DNA from 2 places in the Arthrobacter sp. 9MFCol3.1 genome. Region 1 is predicted to be linked to the other one. Evidence: riboswitches for the same ligand, from Rfam matches in the RefSeq annotation. Region 1 holds a riboswitch; the other holds the start of a gene.
What was found. Region 1 has a riboswitch for S-adenosylmethionine ahead of C560_RS0107325 (bifunctional o-acetylhomoserine/o-acetylserine sulfhydrylase). Riboswitches for the same ligand answer to the same signal wherever they lie in the genome.

Region 1 (7,369 bases):
GGCTCAGCGTCCACGAGGCGGTGCGCGCCGCGACGTACGGCGGCGCGCTGGCCCTGGGCCGGGAGTCCGGGAACGACGTCGACGGCGAACGCGCGGTGGGCTCGATCGCCGTCGGACACCGGGCGGACCTGCATCTGCTCAACGCGCCTTCCGCCACGCACCTGGCCTACCGGCCCGGCATCCCCTTGACGCACGCGGTGTGGCGGGCAGGCGTAGCGCAGCCCATCCGTTAGCCGGCCGGTCCGCTGACGGGCGGCCCTAGAACATCATGGGCGGCGCGTCCAGGACGGTTTCGTCCACGCGCCTCTTCTCCCACTGTGTGAAGGGCTTGTCGAGCTCGTACTTGCCACGCGCGGTGCGCAGCAGGGTGCGGACCTCGGCGTTCTCCGGGTTGTTCAAGGACTCGAAGTATTCCACCGACCAGTGGAACCAGCGCATGCAGAACAGCCGCATGGTCAAGCCGTGCGTCACGAACAGCGCGTTCGGGGCATAGCCGGGCTTGGACCAGTGCCGGTGCAGGGTTTCCATGAAGGAGGAAATCCTGTCATACACATCGGAACCGGACTCGCCCTCGCGGAAGCGGTAGAAGAAGTGCCCGTAGGCGTTGCGGAGCTCCTTCTGGTCCTCAATGTCGCCGGCGATCTGAAAGTTCGCCCAGTCCTGTTCGCGCAGGCGCGGTTCCTCGATCACCCGCTCCACGAGCGGGCCGAGATTCAGCGCCTCCAGGGTCTGGTAGGCGCGCAGGTACGGGGAGACGTAGACGCACACCGGGCGGCCGTCCAGCTGGCGCCGGACCTCGTCCCCGGCCGCGGTGGCCTGCTCCAGGCCAAGGGGTGTCAACGGGATCCGGTAGTCCGGAACACGGTTGTAGATCGAGGTGTCGGCATTGGCGGCAGACTGGCCGTGCCGGATCATGATGATTTTCCGGGGCGCGCTCATAGTCCCCAAGCATAGGGCTCCCAAAAAGCAAGCGCCGCAGGCGAAACCCCGTTCGGCCGGCCGCACGCGGGCACCAGCAAACTATCGGCAAGTGCAGGCAAGATAGAACCATGTTGGTTCCCTCCCGCCGTCGGCTGCGGTTCGAAGTGTTGATTGTCCTGGGGTTGTCGCTGGGGCAGTCCGCGGTCTACTCCCTGGTGCAGCTGCTGGACAAGATGACCACGGCGCCGCTGGCCCAGGGGACATCCACCCTGAACCGTTCGCAGAGCGCGCGCGAATACTTCGACCTCACGTACCAGTTGCTGGACATCGTCTTCGCCTTGGTCCCGGTGGCCCTCGTGATCTATTTCCTCACCGAGCACTGGCCGGCCGGTCAGCGCGGGACCTCGGCGTTCCGAAGGATCGGCTTCGACTTCGCCCGGCCCGGCAAGGACCTGCTGCAGGGCCTGGGACTCGCCGCGCTGATCGGCATTCCGTCCCTGGGGCTCTACGCGGCGGGCCGGGCGATGGGGATCACGACGGCGATCATCCCCAGCGCCCTGGACGCGTACTGGTGGACCGTGCCGGTGCTGGTCCTGTCCGCGATCCGGCACGCGGTGGTCGAGGAAGTGATTGTGGTGGCGTACCTGCTGGACCGGCTCGGGAAACTGGGCTGGAGCGTGCCGGCAGCCATTGCCGCCAGCGCCCTGCTCCGCGGCAGCTATCACCTGTACCAGGGGTTCGGGCCGTTCATCGGCAACGCGGTGATGGGCGTCGTCTTCGCGCTGGTGTACACGCGGACCAAACGGGTGATGCCGCTCGTGATTGCCCACGCCATCCTGGACACCGTGGCGTTCGTGGGGTTCAGCCTGTTCGGCAAGGCCGTGGGCCTGGGCTGAGCCTCACACAGCAACGCGGGGTCACTTCTGGCCCATCCGGAGCCCCCGGATGGGCCAGAAGTGACCCCGCGTTGCGTTTAGGGGCCGGCACCCTGCCCGGCCTTAAATGATCTCGGCCGCCGTCTCCTAGGTGACATCGTTGGCACCTAAGAGATGGCGGCCGAAGCGTGGGGCAGGTGGAGCGTTAGATCGTGACCGCTCCGGAGGCGGTCTCGAAGGTGACGGAGAGAATGCCGGGAGTACCGTGCGGCGCGATCCAGTTCACGGCAACGTCTTCCAGCGGCTTTTCAACCTGTTCGCCCAGCCACTCCGTGACGCGGGCTGCCGAACCGGCAATGGTCAGTGCGGACATCTTGACATCGCTCGCGTAAGCGTTGGACGGGTGCAGCTCCGGGTCACCCTCCCACTTGAGCATGTAGGGCACCTGGGGGTCGGCGATGAGCCCCAGGATGCCGATCTGCTTCCAGACCAGTTCGCGGCCGTCGGGAAATTTCCGGTTGCCGTTGACGGCGGCGCGGCCGAGCCGCTCCTCGAACGGGGCCAGGTCGTCAACCTCGACGCACCAGCCCATCCAGCCGCCGCCGGCCTCGGAGCGTGCCCGGACGGCCTGGCCGAACGGGGCCTTGTCGGAGGCCGGGTGGTTCAGGACCTCCACGACTTCCAGGTACTTGTGTCCCGCGAGCGGGATAATCATGTTGCGTGTCCCGAAACGGGGGTGCACTCCACCCTTCACGGCTTCAACGCCGAGGGCAGACGCAATACGTTCAGTGGTGGCTGCCAAGCCATCGTGTTCACAGGCGTAAGAGACGTGATCCATGCGCATGCCATCATCTTGGCACTTTGTGATGGACCTCTCAGCTTAGGCTCGCCTTACCGTCGTGGGATGTCCCGGCGCGCCGATCGGGGCGGCCCGGGACGCGCCGATCAGCGCGCCGCCACGGAGGCCGTCTTCATCTTCGTCACAAAGCTATCCAGGGCCGCGCCGCCATTCCTACACTGAAGCCAGGTCATGAGTGCCAGCGCACAGCCCCGGCTTGCTGGCCGGCAACCCTCGTATCGCGGTGGGGTGCCCCGGGTGAAGACCTGGCCGTCCGGCGCCCGCCGGAGGGCAAGCGCGGCGCCTGTCCCGGTCCGGGCCGAAAGCCCCGGCCGGTGCTGTGCCCAGTGACTCGAGGAGCATCAATGTCCAACGCCTGGTCCTTTGAAACCCGCCAGATCCACGCCGGCCAGGAGCCGGACAGCGCCACCGGCGCGCGTTCCCTGCCCATCTACCAGACGACGTCGTTCGTGTTCCCCAGCGCCGAAAGCGCCGCGAACCGCTTCGCGCTCGCCGAACTCGCGCCCATCTACACGAGGATCGGCAACCCCACCCAGGACGCCGTCGAACAGCGCGTGGCCAGCCTGGAAGGCGGCCTCGCGGCCCTGCTGCTCAGCTCCGGCCAGGCCGCCGAGACGTTCGCGATCCTCAATATCGCCGAGGCCGGGGACCACGTGGTGGCCAGCCCCAGCCTCTACGGCGGAACCTACAACCTGCTCGCCCACACGCTGAAGAAGTTCGGCATCTCCGTGACCTTCGTGGCGGACCCGGACAACCTGGACCAGTGGCGGGACGCCGTCCAGCCCAACACCAAGCTGTTCTTCGGCGAAGTGGTCTCCAACCCCCGCCAGGACGTGCTGGACATCGAGGGCGTCTCCCGCGTGGCGCACGAGGCCGGCGTGCCGCTGGTGGTCGACAACACGCTCTCCACCCCCTACCTGATCCGGCCGATCGAGTGGGGCGCGGACATCGTGGTCCATTCCGCCACCAAGTACCTCGGCGGGCACGGCGCCGCAATCGCCGGCGTGATCGTGGACTCCGGCAACTTCGACTTCGGGAAGGACCCGGAGCGGTTCCCCGGCTTCAACACCCCGGACCCCACCTACAACGGCCTGGTCTACGCCCGCGACCTCGGCGCCGACGGCGCACTGGGCGCGAACCTTTCCTACATCCTCAAGGCCCGGGTCCAGCTCCTGCGCGACCTCGGCTCCGCGGTGTCCCCGTTCAACGCCTTCCTCATCGCCCAGGGCATCGAAACGCTGAGCCTGCGCGTCGAGCGCCACGTGGCCAACGCCACCAAGGTGGCGCAATGGCTGGAGGGGCGGGACGACGTCGAATCGGTCGCCTACGCCGGACTGCCCTCCAGCCCCTGGTACGAGCGCGGCCGCAAGTATGGGCCCAAGGGGACCGGCGCCGTCGTGGCGTTCAACATCGCCGGGGGAGCGGAGGCAGGCAAGCGGTTCGTCGATGCCCTCGAACTGCACTCGCACGTCGCGAACATCGGCGATGTCCGGTCCCTGGTGATCCACCCGGCGTCGACCACCCACAGCCAGCTCTCGCCCGAACAGCAGACGATCGCCGGCGTGAACCCCGGGCTGGTGCGGCTGTCGGTGGGACTGGAGCACATCGACGACATCCTCGCGGACCTCGACGCCGGATTCCGCGCGGCCAAGTCCGCCTAGCCACCCCGGCCGGCCTCCCCGCAAGGGGCGGCCGGCCAGGGGGCTGTCACATGGAAGTCACAATCTTCGTGATTTCCGCACCGTGTTTCGTAGACTCGTACCAGGTCATGAGTGCCAGCGACAGCCCCGGCTTGCTGGCCGGCAACCCTCCTTTTGCGGCGGGGTGCCCCGGGTGAAGACCTGGCCTGCCGGTCAGCTGACGGCAGGCAAGCGCGAAGATAGGTCCTCACATGACGATTGCCGTCACCCGCACGGGTGTACCCGAAACCAAACCATCCCGGACCCCGGACGGGACCGTCCAGTCCGTCAGGATCGGTGATCTGCAGCTCGAATCCGGGGTCCTGCTGCCGGATGTGGTCCTCGCCTACGAGACGTGGGGGACCCTGAACGCTGACGCCTCCAACGCTGTCCTCATTGAACACGCCCTGACCGGCGACACGCATGTGACCCGCGGCGAAAGCGGGGAACCCGGCTGGTGGGAACAGCTCGCCGGACCCGGAGCGCCCGTGGACACGGACAAGTATTTCGTCGTCTCGATCAACATCCTGGGCGGCTGCTACGGTTCCACGGGACCCTCCACCCCGGCCCCCGACGGGCGCCCCTGGGGATCGCGCTTCCCGCTCGTGACCCTGCGCGACACCACCGCTGCCGAGGCGCGGCTGGCCGACGCCCTGGGCATCGGTTGCTGGTACGCCGTGGTGGGCGGCTCGCTTGGCGGCGCACGCGCCCTTGAATGGGCCGTCACCTACCCCAGCCGGGTCCGACGCTGCGCCGTGATTTCCGTCGGCCCCAGCAGCACGGCCGAACAGATTGCCTTTGCGCAGGCCCAGACGCTGGCCATCCGCCAGGATCCCCACTTCAACGGCGGGAACTACTACGGCGGCCCCGAGCCCGAGGCTGGGCTCGCCCTCGCCCGCCGCATCGCGCACATCACCTACCGTTCCGCGGCCGAACTGGACGGCCGGTTTGGCCGGAACGCCCAGGAGTCCGAGACGCCCCTGGAAGCCGGATCGCTGGCCGGACGCGGGCGCTACCAGGTGGAAAGCTACCTGGACCACCAGGGCAGCAAGCTGGTCCGGCGCTTCGATGCCAACAGCTACATCGCCATTACCGAAGCCCTCATGAGCCACGATGTCTGCCGCGGGCGCGGCAGCCTCTCGGAGGCCCTGGCCCCGGCCACCGCAGAGTTCCTCGTGGCGGCGGTGGACTCGGACCGCCTGTACTTCCCGGCCCAGTCCCGCCAGCTGGCCGAGGCCCTGCCGGGCGGAGCGGAACTGCACATTATCGAAGCGCCGATCGGCCACGACGGCTTCCTGACCGAAATAGGCCAGCTCAGCGGGCAGCTCCGGGAGACCTTCTTCGGCCGCTAGGCCCGCCTGCTTGTGCATTTTTGCAGATGCGCTCTGCACTAATGGCCGTTGAGGCTCAGCGCGGGAGCGTCCATACTCATGGGGAATGACGCCATGTGCCCTACATCACGGGCGTCCTCAGTCCAATGGTCCGCAGGGTGTCGAAGGCGACACCGAAGGAGTTCTCATGAGCACGGAAAACGCCGCGACAACGCGCGCAGACGAGCCGGACGTCCAAACGTCCGGACTGAAGAAGGTAGTAACGGCCTCTATGGCCGGCACGGTGGTTGAGTGGTATGAATTCTTCCTCTACGCCTCCGCCGCCACGCTGGTCTTCGGCAAAACGTTCTTCCCCAACTCGGGCACGGAACTCGACGGCATTATCGCCGCGTTCCTGACCTACGCCGTCGGATTCGTGGCCCGCCCGATCGGCGGCATCGTCTTCGGCCACTTCGGCGACAAGTTCGGCCGCAAGCAGCTGCTCCAGGTCAGCATCCTCCTGGTGGGCGTCTCCACCTTCCTGATGGGCTGTCTGCCCACCTTCGCGCAGATCGGCTACTGGGCCCCGGCGCTGCTGGTCTTCCTGCGCTTTGCCCAGGGCTTCGCCGTCGGCGGCGAATGGGGCGGCGCCGTCCTGCTCGTCGCCGAGCACAGCCCCAGCAAGTCCCGCGGGTTCTGGTCCAGCTGGCCGCAGTCGGCCGTTCCGCTCGGCAACCTGCTCGCCACCGCCGTGCTGTTCACGCTGTCCTCCTTGCTGTCCTCCGCCGACTTCCTCAGCTGGGGCTGGCGCGTCGCCTTCTGGCTCTCCGCCGTGATCGTGTTGGTCGGCTACTACATCCGCACCAAGGTCCAGGACGCCCCTATCTTCCTGGAGGCCCAAAAGGAAGTCGAAGTCGAGAACAAGGGCTACGGCGTGGCCGAAGTCTTCCGCCGCTACCCGCGGGGCGTCTTCACCGCGATGGGCCTGCGCTTCGCCGAGAACATCCTCTACTACCTCGTGGTCACCTTCTCGATCACGTACCTGAAGGTCGTCGTCCAGACGGACACCTCCCGGATCCTGCTGCTGCTGCTCGTGGCCCACTTCATCCACTTCGCCGTGATCCCGATGGTCGGCAGGCTCTCGGACAACGTCGGCCGCAAGCCCGTCTACATGGCCGGCGCCATCCTCGGCGGCACGTGGGGCTTCTTCGCCTTCCCGATGATGGACACCAAGAACGACTTCATCATCCTCGCTGCGATCACCATCGGCCTGCTGTTCCACTCCCTGATGTACGCCGGCCAGCCGGCGCTCATGGCCGAAATGTTCCCGACCCGGATGCGCTACTCCGGTGTCTCGCTCGGCTACCAGGTCACCTCGATTGTGGCCGGTTCGCTGGCGCCGATCATCGCCGTCGCGCTCCTGGGCCAGTACAAGTCCTCCGTCCCGGTCGCCATCTACCTCCTCGGCGCCTGTGTGGTCACTTTGGTTGCGGTCTTCTTCCTTAAGGAAACCCGCGGCATCTCGCTCCGGGACGTCGACGCCGCCGACGCCCAGGGCACCGCTGACCTCCTCGCCGCCAGCAAGCGGTAATCCTCACCGGCCCCATCAGACCCGTTGGGGCAGACTGCCCGGATCCGCGCACGGCGCGGACCCGGGCAGTCTGCGTTAACGCGGCAGGCCAACACGGCAGGCTGTCGCCGCGTGCCCACGTCTGGCTGCGCTGG
Region 2 (7,369 bases), on a different contig from region 1:
GGTTCGGTGGCCGTCAGCCGGCTGTGCGCGATCGAGAGCTACGCCACCGTGCACCAAATGGTGAGCACCATCGATGCCCGGTTGCGGCCCGGGATGCCGCGGGCCGAGGCCGTCGCGGCCTGCTTCCCCGCCGGTTCGATGACCGGCGCCCCAAAGGTCAGCACCATGGCCATCCTGGACCGGCTGGAGGCCGCACCGCGCGGCGTGTACTCCGGGGCGATCGGCTACTTCTCCCTGAACGGGGCCGCCGACCTCGCCGTGGCAATCCGGACCCTCGTGGTCAGGGCCCTGGGCGAGGGGGCCGCGGAGCTGAGCCTCGGCGTCGGCGGCGCCGTCACCGCCGACTCGACCCCGCAGGAGGAGTATGAGGAAATCCGGACCAAAGCGTTCGGCGTCCTCTCGGCGCTCGGCGCCGAGTTTCCCCAAGGCTGAGTTGGCTCCCCCGCCGGTGCCCCCGGCTACTGCAGGGTGGCCGTCAGCCGTGCGACGTTGTCCACGTATTTGACGCCCATCGGACGTTTCATCCAGTCCTCGAGCGTAAGTTCGCGCGAAATGCCCCGGTAGGTGTCTTCCACGGCGCTGATCCGCCGCACGATGTCCTCCCCCAGGAGCATCACCGAGACCTCCAGGTTCAGCGAGAAGGAGCGCATGTCCATGTTGCTGGAACCCAGCACGGCAACGTCGTCGTCGATCGTGAAGTGCTTGGCGTGCAGCACGAAGGGGGCCTTGTAGAGGTAGATCCGCACCCCGGCTTCAAGCAGAGCCTCATAGTAGGACTGCTGGGCGTGGTGGACCAGGAACTGGTCGCCCTTTTCCGAGACGAAGAGTTCGACGTCGACGCCGCGCTGCGCCGCCGTCGTCACCGCATACAGCAGCGAGTCGTCCGGGACGAAGTACGGGCTGCAGATCGAGATCTTGCGCTGCGCCGAGTAGATCAGCGTGTTGAAGAGCCGCAGATTGTTTTCGGTGATGAAGCCGGGGCCGCTGGGCACCACCTGGGCGGTGATGTTGCCGGCGTGCAGTTCGGGCCGGTGCGCGAGCTGTTCCTCAATGGATTCGTCGGTCTCGCTGAGCCAGTCGGTGGCGAACACGACGTTGAGCGTGGTGACGATCGGTCCACGCAGGCAGGCCATCAGCTCGACCCATTCGCGGCCGATCTTGCGGTGCTTGGGGTTGTTGTAGGAGGGCTCGATCAGGTTCTGCGATCCGGTGAAGGCGATCTCGCCGTCGATCACCATGATCTTTCGGTGGTTGCGCAGGTCCGGCCGGCGCCACTGCCCCTGCATCGGGTTGAGCGGCAGCATGGGCCGCCAGCGGATCTTGCTGGCCTTGAGCCGGGCGATCAGCTTGCGATAGCCCTTGATGCGAAGGGTGCCCAGGTGATCGAACAGGACGCGGACCTCGACGCCGCGCTCGGCGGCCTCTTCCAGCGCGGTCAGCAGATCGTCCGTGACGTGGTCCGAGCTCATGATGTAGAACTCGGCGTTGACGAAGGACTTTGCGCCGCGGACCGCCTTGGCCATCGCCTTGATGGAGTCGGGGTAGCCGGGCAGCAGTTCCACTTGGTTGCCGTCCACCATCGGCAGCGAGCCGAGTGTCTTGTTCAGTTCCGCGGCGGAAGCCACCCATTCGGGTCCGGCGTAGCGGCTCTCCAGCATCGCCAGTTCCGAGGTCCCGGCGCGAACCCGGGTATTGACCGCGTCCTGCTGCGCGCGGCGCTTGCGGGAGAGCCGGAAATTGCCGAACAGCAGGAACAAGGCCAGGCCGATGATGGGCACAATGAAGATGCCCAGCAGCCACGCCATCGCGGTGGTGGGCCGCCGGTTTCCGGGGATGATGCCCAGGGCCAGCACGCGGATGGCGAAGTCGATCACGGTCAAAATCAGAATCGCCCAGGACGGTAAAGTGTCCGCCAGCGGAAATGGCCACAGCACAGGCGAACCCCTCAAGCTACAGGCCCGCGGAACAGTTCCGGAACGGGCAACGTGCAAATCCTATCCCGGGACCGCCGAGACTAAGCTGTAGCCATGACCACTCCTGCCCCCGTTCCTGCGCCCGCGACCGTGCTGGTCTTCCTCGACCCGGCGTTCGACGGCGGCCGCGTTGCCGACGCGTCGCAGCCGCAACTGATGGCCACGGACCTGGGCGCCACCCGCGGCGACGGCGTATTCGAGTCCCTGCTGGCCGTCGGCGGCCGGCCCCGCAAGATCCAGGCGCACCTGACCCGGCTGGCCGGCTCGGCCCGGCTGCTGGAGCTGGACATCCCGGCCGAGGACGCATGGCGCCGGGCGGTGGAAACCGCCATTCGCGAGTTCCGGGGGCAGGAACTTGCCGAGGGTGCAGCGGGCGGCACGGGGCAGGATGAGGTGGTGGTGAAGCTGATTGTCACCCGCGGGCCGGAGGGCGCGGCTGCCCCCACGTGCTGGGTCCAGGCCTCCGCGCCGGCGGCCGCGGGCCGCCGGCAGCGCGAGACCGGGATCGACGTCATCCTGCTGGACCGCGGCTACGACAGTGAAGTCGGCGAGCGCGCCCCGTGGCTCCTGCTCGGCGCCAAGACCCTTTCGTACGCCGTGAACATGGCGGCGTTGCGCTACGCCCACCGGCAGGGCGCCGACGACGTCATCTTCACGTCCGCGGACGGCCGGGTGCTGGAGGGTCCGACGTCGACCGTTCTGCTGGCCCACCTGGAAACCTCGGACGACGGCGCCGGCGGCGTCCGCACCGTCCGGCGGCTCATCACTCCCCAGCTGGACAGCGGCATCCTGCCCGGCACGTCACAGGGCGCCCTGTTCACCGCCGCCAAGGCTGCCGGCTGGGAGCTGGGCTACGGCCCGCTGGAGCCGAAGGACCTGCTGGACGCCGACGCGGTCTGGCTGATCTCCAGCATCCGGCTCCTGGCCCCGGTGAACCACATCGACGGCCAGGAAATCGGCACCCCGGAACTGCGGCGCCAACTCACGGCCGAACTCAACGCCCTCTTCGCCACCATCGAATAGCAGCGCGGGATCACCCCAGGGCGTCCGCGGGCACTGCCGGGCACCGGCGGAACGAGGCTGGGTTGAACGCCGGGAGCGTGAACGTTGCCAGCACGGCGTCGAGCATTTCCGGGGCCCACGTGCTGTTCTCCCCCAGGGTCGCGCAGACACCCAGCACCACGGGCGTTCCGTCGGTACGGCGGCGGATCTGGACCTGGACCGGCCCGGTCAGCCCGAGCGTGCGGACGGCGGCCAGACCCAGCTTGCGCACATCCCCGGCCTGATCCGCCGGCACCCTCCGGCTGACTTCGTCGCTGCCGGCGCGTCCATACGGAGTCCTGGTCTTCTCGAGGACCACCGCCACCGGGGCCATCGCGTTGCGTGCCGGGGTGCCGAACACCAGGCACACGTAGTCGGCGCCCGGGATGAATTCCTGGACCAGTTGCCCCGCCGGCAGGTTCTTCCAGCTAACGGAGGCGGTTCCGGCCAGCAGGTGCACACCATGGGAGCCTTTGAAGACCCGCGGCTTGACCACCACGGGGCCGCTGAGGCCGGCGAGGGATGCCGGCGCGGCGGCGAGGTCGCCCGGAACCGCGAACCGGGGCACCGGAATGCCGGCTGCCTGCAGCGCCCAGGTGGTGAACAGCTGATCGTTGGCGAGGGCCACCGCGGCAGGATCACCCACGATGATCCGCACGTCCTGGGCGAATCCGGCGCGGGCCGCGGCCAGGACCGGGAGTTCCACGGTGAGGGTCGGAATGATGACGTTGATGGCTTCGCGGTCCACCAGCCGGCGCAGGTCAAGGATCATGTCCGGGTTCGTTGCCGGCAGGAGCCTGACCGCGGCGGCGGGGGCCTCCCCGCCCTGGCGGGTGTCGGCGCGGGTGTCGGCGCGGGCGTCGGAGCCGAGGTACGGGAGGCCCCGGGCTTCGAGCTGGGCCGCGACGGCCCGTCCGGCGGCGCTGGTAATCCCGGTAACGAGTATGCGCGGGCCCACGATTGCTCCATTCCGCCGTCACCGGCCGGACCGCGGCTGCGGCTCCGACCGTTCCAGCCACCGATTCTCAGACAGCCTGTTGATGGACAGACGAGTCGATTCACGGACTGCTCGATTCACATATGGCTCGAATCACCTGCAGCTCCGCCCGACTCGTCGGACCTAATCCCCCCAGTAGACGGCGAAACGTCCCGGCAGACACGAGTGGGCTGTACCCGAAACTGCAGCCCGCCACTACTCGCCCCGGCCACGGTCCGGTTACGGAACATGACGACGGCCGCGGTGCGGGCCGGCGTCGCAGGTGTTACGTTTTTGGGGAGTAATGAGAACCGGTGCCAAGCCCTGACTGGCCGGTCGGCAACCCTCCCTTTCGCGGCGGGGTGCCTCAGGTGAATACTCGGCATATCGACCATTCGAGCTGCAAGCGTGAAAGAGGAGATCCGTCGTGCCCGACACGTCAATACCCACAACAGCCACCAGTACAGTCCCGGCCGCAGCCTCCAGCGCGGCAACCGCCGGCGAGGAAAGGCTGGCCTACCGCCTGTTCACCGGCGCGGATGACCGCGCCTTTTGCGAGCGGGTGTCAGCCGCCCTGGCCGAGGGCTATGTGCTGCACGGAAGCCCCGCCGCCAGCTTCAACGGAAGCACCGTGATCGTGGCGCAGGCGCTGGTCCTGCCGGCCGCGATTGCAAGTGCGGACGCCGCCGTGGCCAATGCGGTTGATGAGCTCGACGCCGACGAGTTTGGCGCCGACGGGGTCTTCGCGGGCCACGCATGAGCTACGCCGGAGACCTCAGCCCGGATGAGGCATGGGCCAAGCTGGAGGCCGGGGCCATCCTGGTGGATGTCCGAACCGAGGGCGAATGGGCCCACATCGGTATCCCGGACACCGCGGCCGCGGGCGAAAGCCGCAACGATCCGCTCTTCATCCAGTGGAACCTCGCCGGCGGCACGCCGAACCCGCACTTCGTGGAACAGCTAAGGCAGCAGGCGCCGGAGGACACCGCCGTCGAACTTGTGTTCCTTTGCCGTTCCGGTGCCCGGTCGATCGCCGCCGCGACGGCCGCGACGGCAGCCGGCTTCACCTCCTATAACGTCCTTGAGGGCTTCGAAGGCGAGACCGACCGCTTCGGCGAACGCACCGTCAACGGCTGGAAGAACCGCGGCCTGCCCACCAACCTCGGAAAGATTTAAGTGACTTTCAATCCCGACGCCGCCGGCTGGGCGGCCGACACCCAGGCTGTCCGCGGCGGCCTTGACCGCACCGGCTTCCAGGAAACCACCGAGCCGATCTTCCTCAACTCAGGATTCGTCTACGAGTCCGCGGCCGCCGCCGAGCGCGCCTTCACCGGGGAGGACGAGCGGTTCGTCTATTCCCGCTACGGCAACCCCTCCGTCGCCACCTTCCAGGAGCGGCTCCGGCTGCTCGAAGGGACGGAAGCGTGTTTTGCGACGGCGTCCGGCATGTCCGCCGTCTTCACCGCCCTGGGCGCGCTGTTGGCGGCCGGGGACCGGGTGGTCGCGGCCCGCTCGCTGTTCGGCTCGTGCTTCGTGATCCTCAACGAGATCCTGCCGCGCTGGGGTGTCGAGACGGTCTTCGTGGACGGCCCGGACCTGGAGCAGTGGCAAGCCGCGCTGTCCGAGCCGACCACCGCGGTGTTCTTCGAGTCGCCGTCGAACCCCATGCAGGAAATCGTGGACATCGCCGCCGTGAGCAAACTGGCCCATGCCGCCGGTGCCACGGTGGTGGTAGACAACGTCTTCGCCACCCCGCTGCTGCAGCGCTGCGGCGACCTCGGCGCGGACGTAGTGGTCTACTCCGGCACCAAGCACATCGACGGCCAGGGCCGGGTCCTGGGCGGGGCCATCCTGGGCACCAGGGACTTCATCGACGGGCCCGTCAAACAGCTCATGCGGCACACCGGTCCGGCACTTTCGGCGTTCAATGCCTGGGTGCTCACCAAGGGCCTGGAAACCATGGCCCTACGCGTCAACCATTCCTCGGCCTCGGCGCTGCGGCTGGCCGAATGGCTCGAGGGACAGCCTGCGGTCGGCTGGGTAAAGTACCCGCTGCTGCCGTCCCACCCGCAGTACCGGCTGGCGGTGCAGCAGATGAAGGCCGGCGGGACGGTTCTCACCCTGGAGCTGCAGCCCTCCCCCGGCCGCACGGCGAAGCAGGCCGCGTTCGCACTCCTGGACGCGCTGCGGATCATCGACATCTCCAACAACCTCGGCGACGCCAAGACGCTCATCACGCACCCGGCCACCACCACGCACCGCGCGATGGGGCCGGAAGGCCGAGCGGCGATCGGGCTCAGCGACGGTGTGGTCCGGCTTTCGGTGGGCCTGGAGGACGTCGAGGACCTCATCCGCGACCTCGGCCAGGCACTCAAGCAGGTCTAGGGCTCAAGCAGTTTAAGGCTATTGCCGCTCAGGCCCACGCCGCCTTGAGCGCCCGCCAGGCGTCGTCGTCGAGCATGCTGGATGGTGTGACGGCGACGGCGGCCGCCCCGCCGGAGACAGCCGCTTCCAGCCCGACCGCCAGGTCCGCGGCGGAGATACGCCCCTCCTTGGCCCACATCCCGACCGAGATCGCGAACTTGCCGGACCGCTTCGCCATGGCCGCGGCCAGCTCGGCGGAGTAGGACGGAGCGGCGTCGTTGAGCCCAAAGTAGTCCCACAAGACCAGCCGGTCCGCGGCCGCGGCGAGCAGCCCGTAGTCATGGCCGCTCTCCGGCCGGTCGCCGGCAGGATCGTGCCACGGCGCCCGGACGTCCATGTCGAGCGTGGCACCGTTCGCGTGCGCGGCCGCCGCCGCCCTGGCCACGACGGCTGCCACCGCCTTCGACCGCCAGGCCCCAAGACTGGGATGTCCGACGTCGACGTCCCCGTTCGCGAGCCGCGGCCAGTCCGTCCCGCCGCTGGCCAGCATGTAGGAATCGCGGTCGTCGCCGCCGTAGGTGTTGTTGTCGAACATCAGTTCCGTCAAGGCCACGGCGTCCGGCTGGTACCGCCTGGTCACTTCGGCCACGAAGTCGACGAGCCGCTCCCCGACGGGTCCCGTTGTGAGTGCGGTGACGCTGGCGAAGTCCCTGGAGCGGGTGCCGTCGAAGTTGATGCCGGCCAGGCCCGGGTTGGTGCTGATCCAGCCGGGGATCAGCAGGTCGATGGTCAGTGTGATCCTGCGTTTCCTGCCATCGCCGCCGGTCCCCAGTGCCTTGACCGCCTCGGCCACGTGGTCGCGGCCCGGGACTGCCTCAATCCCGGGGTGGGCGTCCCAGGGGAACGCCGTCCAGTCCAGCCGCCCGACGCTGATGGTGACGCTGTTGGCGTGGACCTCATCGAGCCGTCTGGCCAGTTCCGGCAGCGTAGAGGCGGCGTCGACCACGGTTTCGTA

Region 2: linked by a shared signal. The riboswitch ahead of C560_RS0110595 (DUF1737 domain-containing protein) and the one ahead of C560_RS0107325 (bifunctional o-acetylhomoserine/o-acetylserine sulfhydrylase) in region 1 are both predicted to bind S-adenosylmethionine.

Annotation. Positions count from the first base shown of each region.
Region 1 covers NZ_JIBJ01000006.1:23,799-31,167, reverse strand. The annotation lists gene C560_RS0107345 (amidohydrolase family protein) at 1-233, shown strand, start outside; gene C560_RS0107340 (histidine phosphatase family protein) at 259-939, opposite strand; gene C560_RS0107335 (CPBP family intramembrane glutamic endopeptidase) at 1,050-1,817, shown strand; gene C560_RS0107330 (VOC family protein) at 2,002-2,640, opposite strand; SAM riboswitch class IV at 2,823-2,938, shown strand; gene C560_RS0107325 (bifunctional o-acetylhomoserine/o-acetylserine sulfhydrylase) at 3,000-4,316, shown strand; SAM riboswitch class IV at 4,420-4,535, shown strand; gene metX (homoserine O-acetyltransferase MetX) at 4,547-5,686, shown strand; gene C560_RS0107310 (MFS transporter) at 5,853-7,235, shown strand.
Region 2 covers NZ_JIBJ01000008.1:165,623-172,991, forward strand. The annotation lists gene pabB (aminodeoxychorismate synthase component I) at 1-432, shown strand, start outside; gene cls (cardiolipin synthase) at 459-1,934, opposite strand; gene C560_RS0110585 (aminodeoxychorismate lyase) at 2,028-2,996, shown strand; gene C560_RS21570 (hypothetical protein) at 3,007-3,972, opposite strand; SAM riboswitch class IV at 4,291-4,405, shown strand; gene C560_RS0110595 (DUF1737 domain-containing protein) at 4,418-4,750, shown strand; gene C560_RS0110600 (rhodanese-like domain-containing protein) at 4,747-5,166, shown strand; gene C560_RS0110605 (O-succinylhomoserine sulfhydrylase) at 5,167-6,375, shown strand; gene C560_RS21575 (hypothetical protein) at 6,404-7,369, opposite strand, start outside.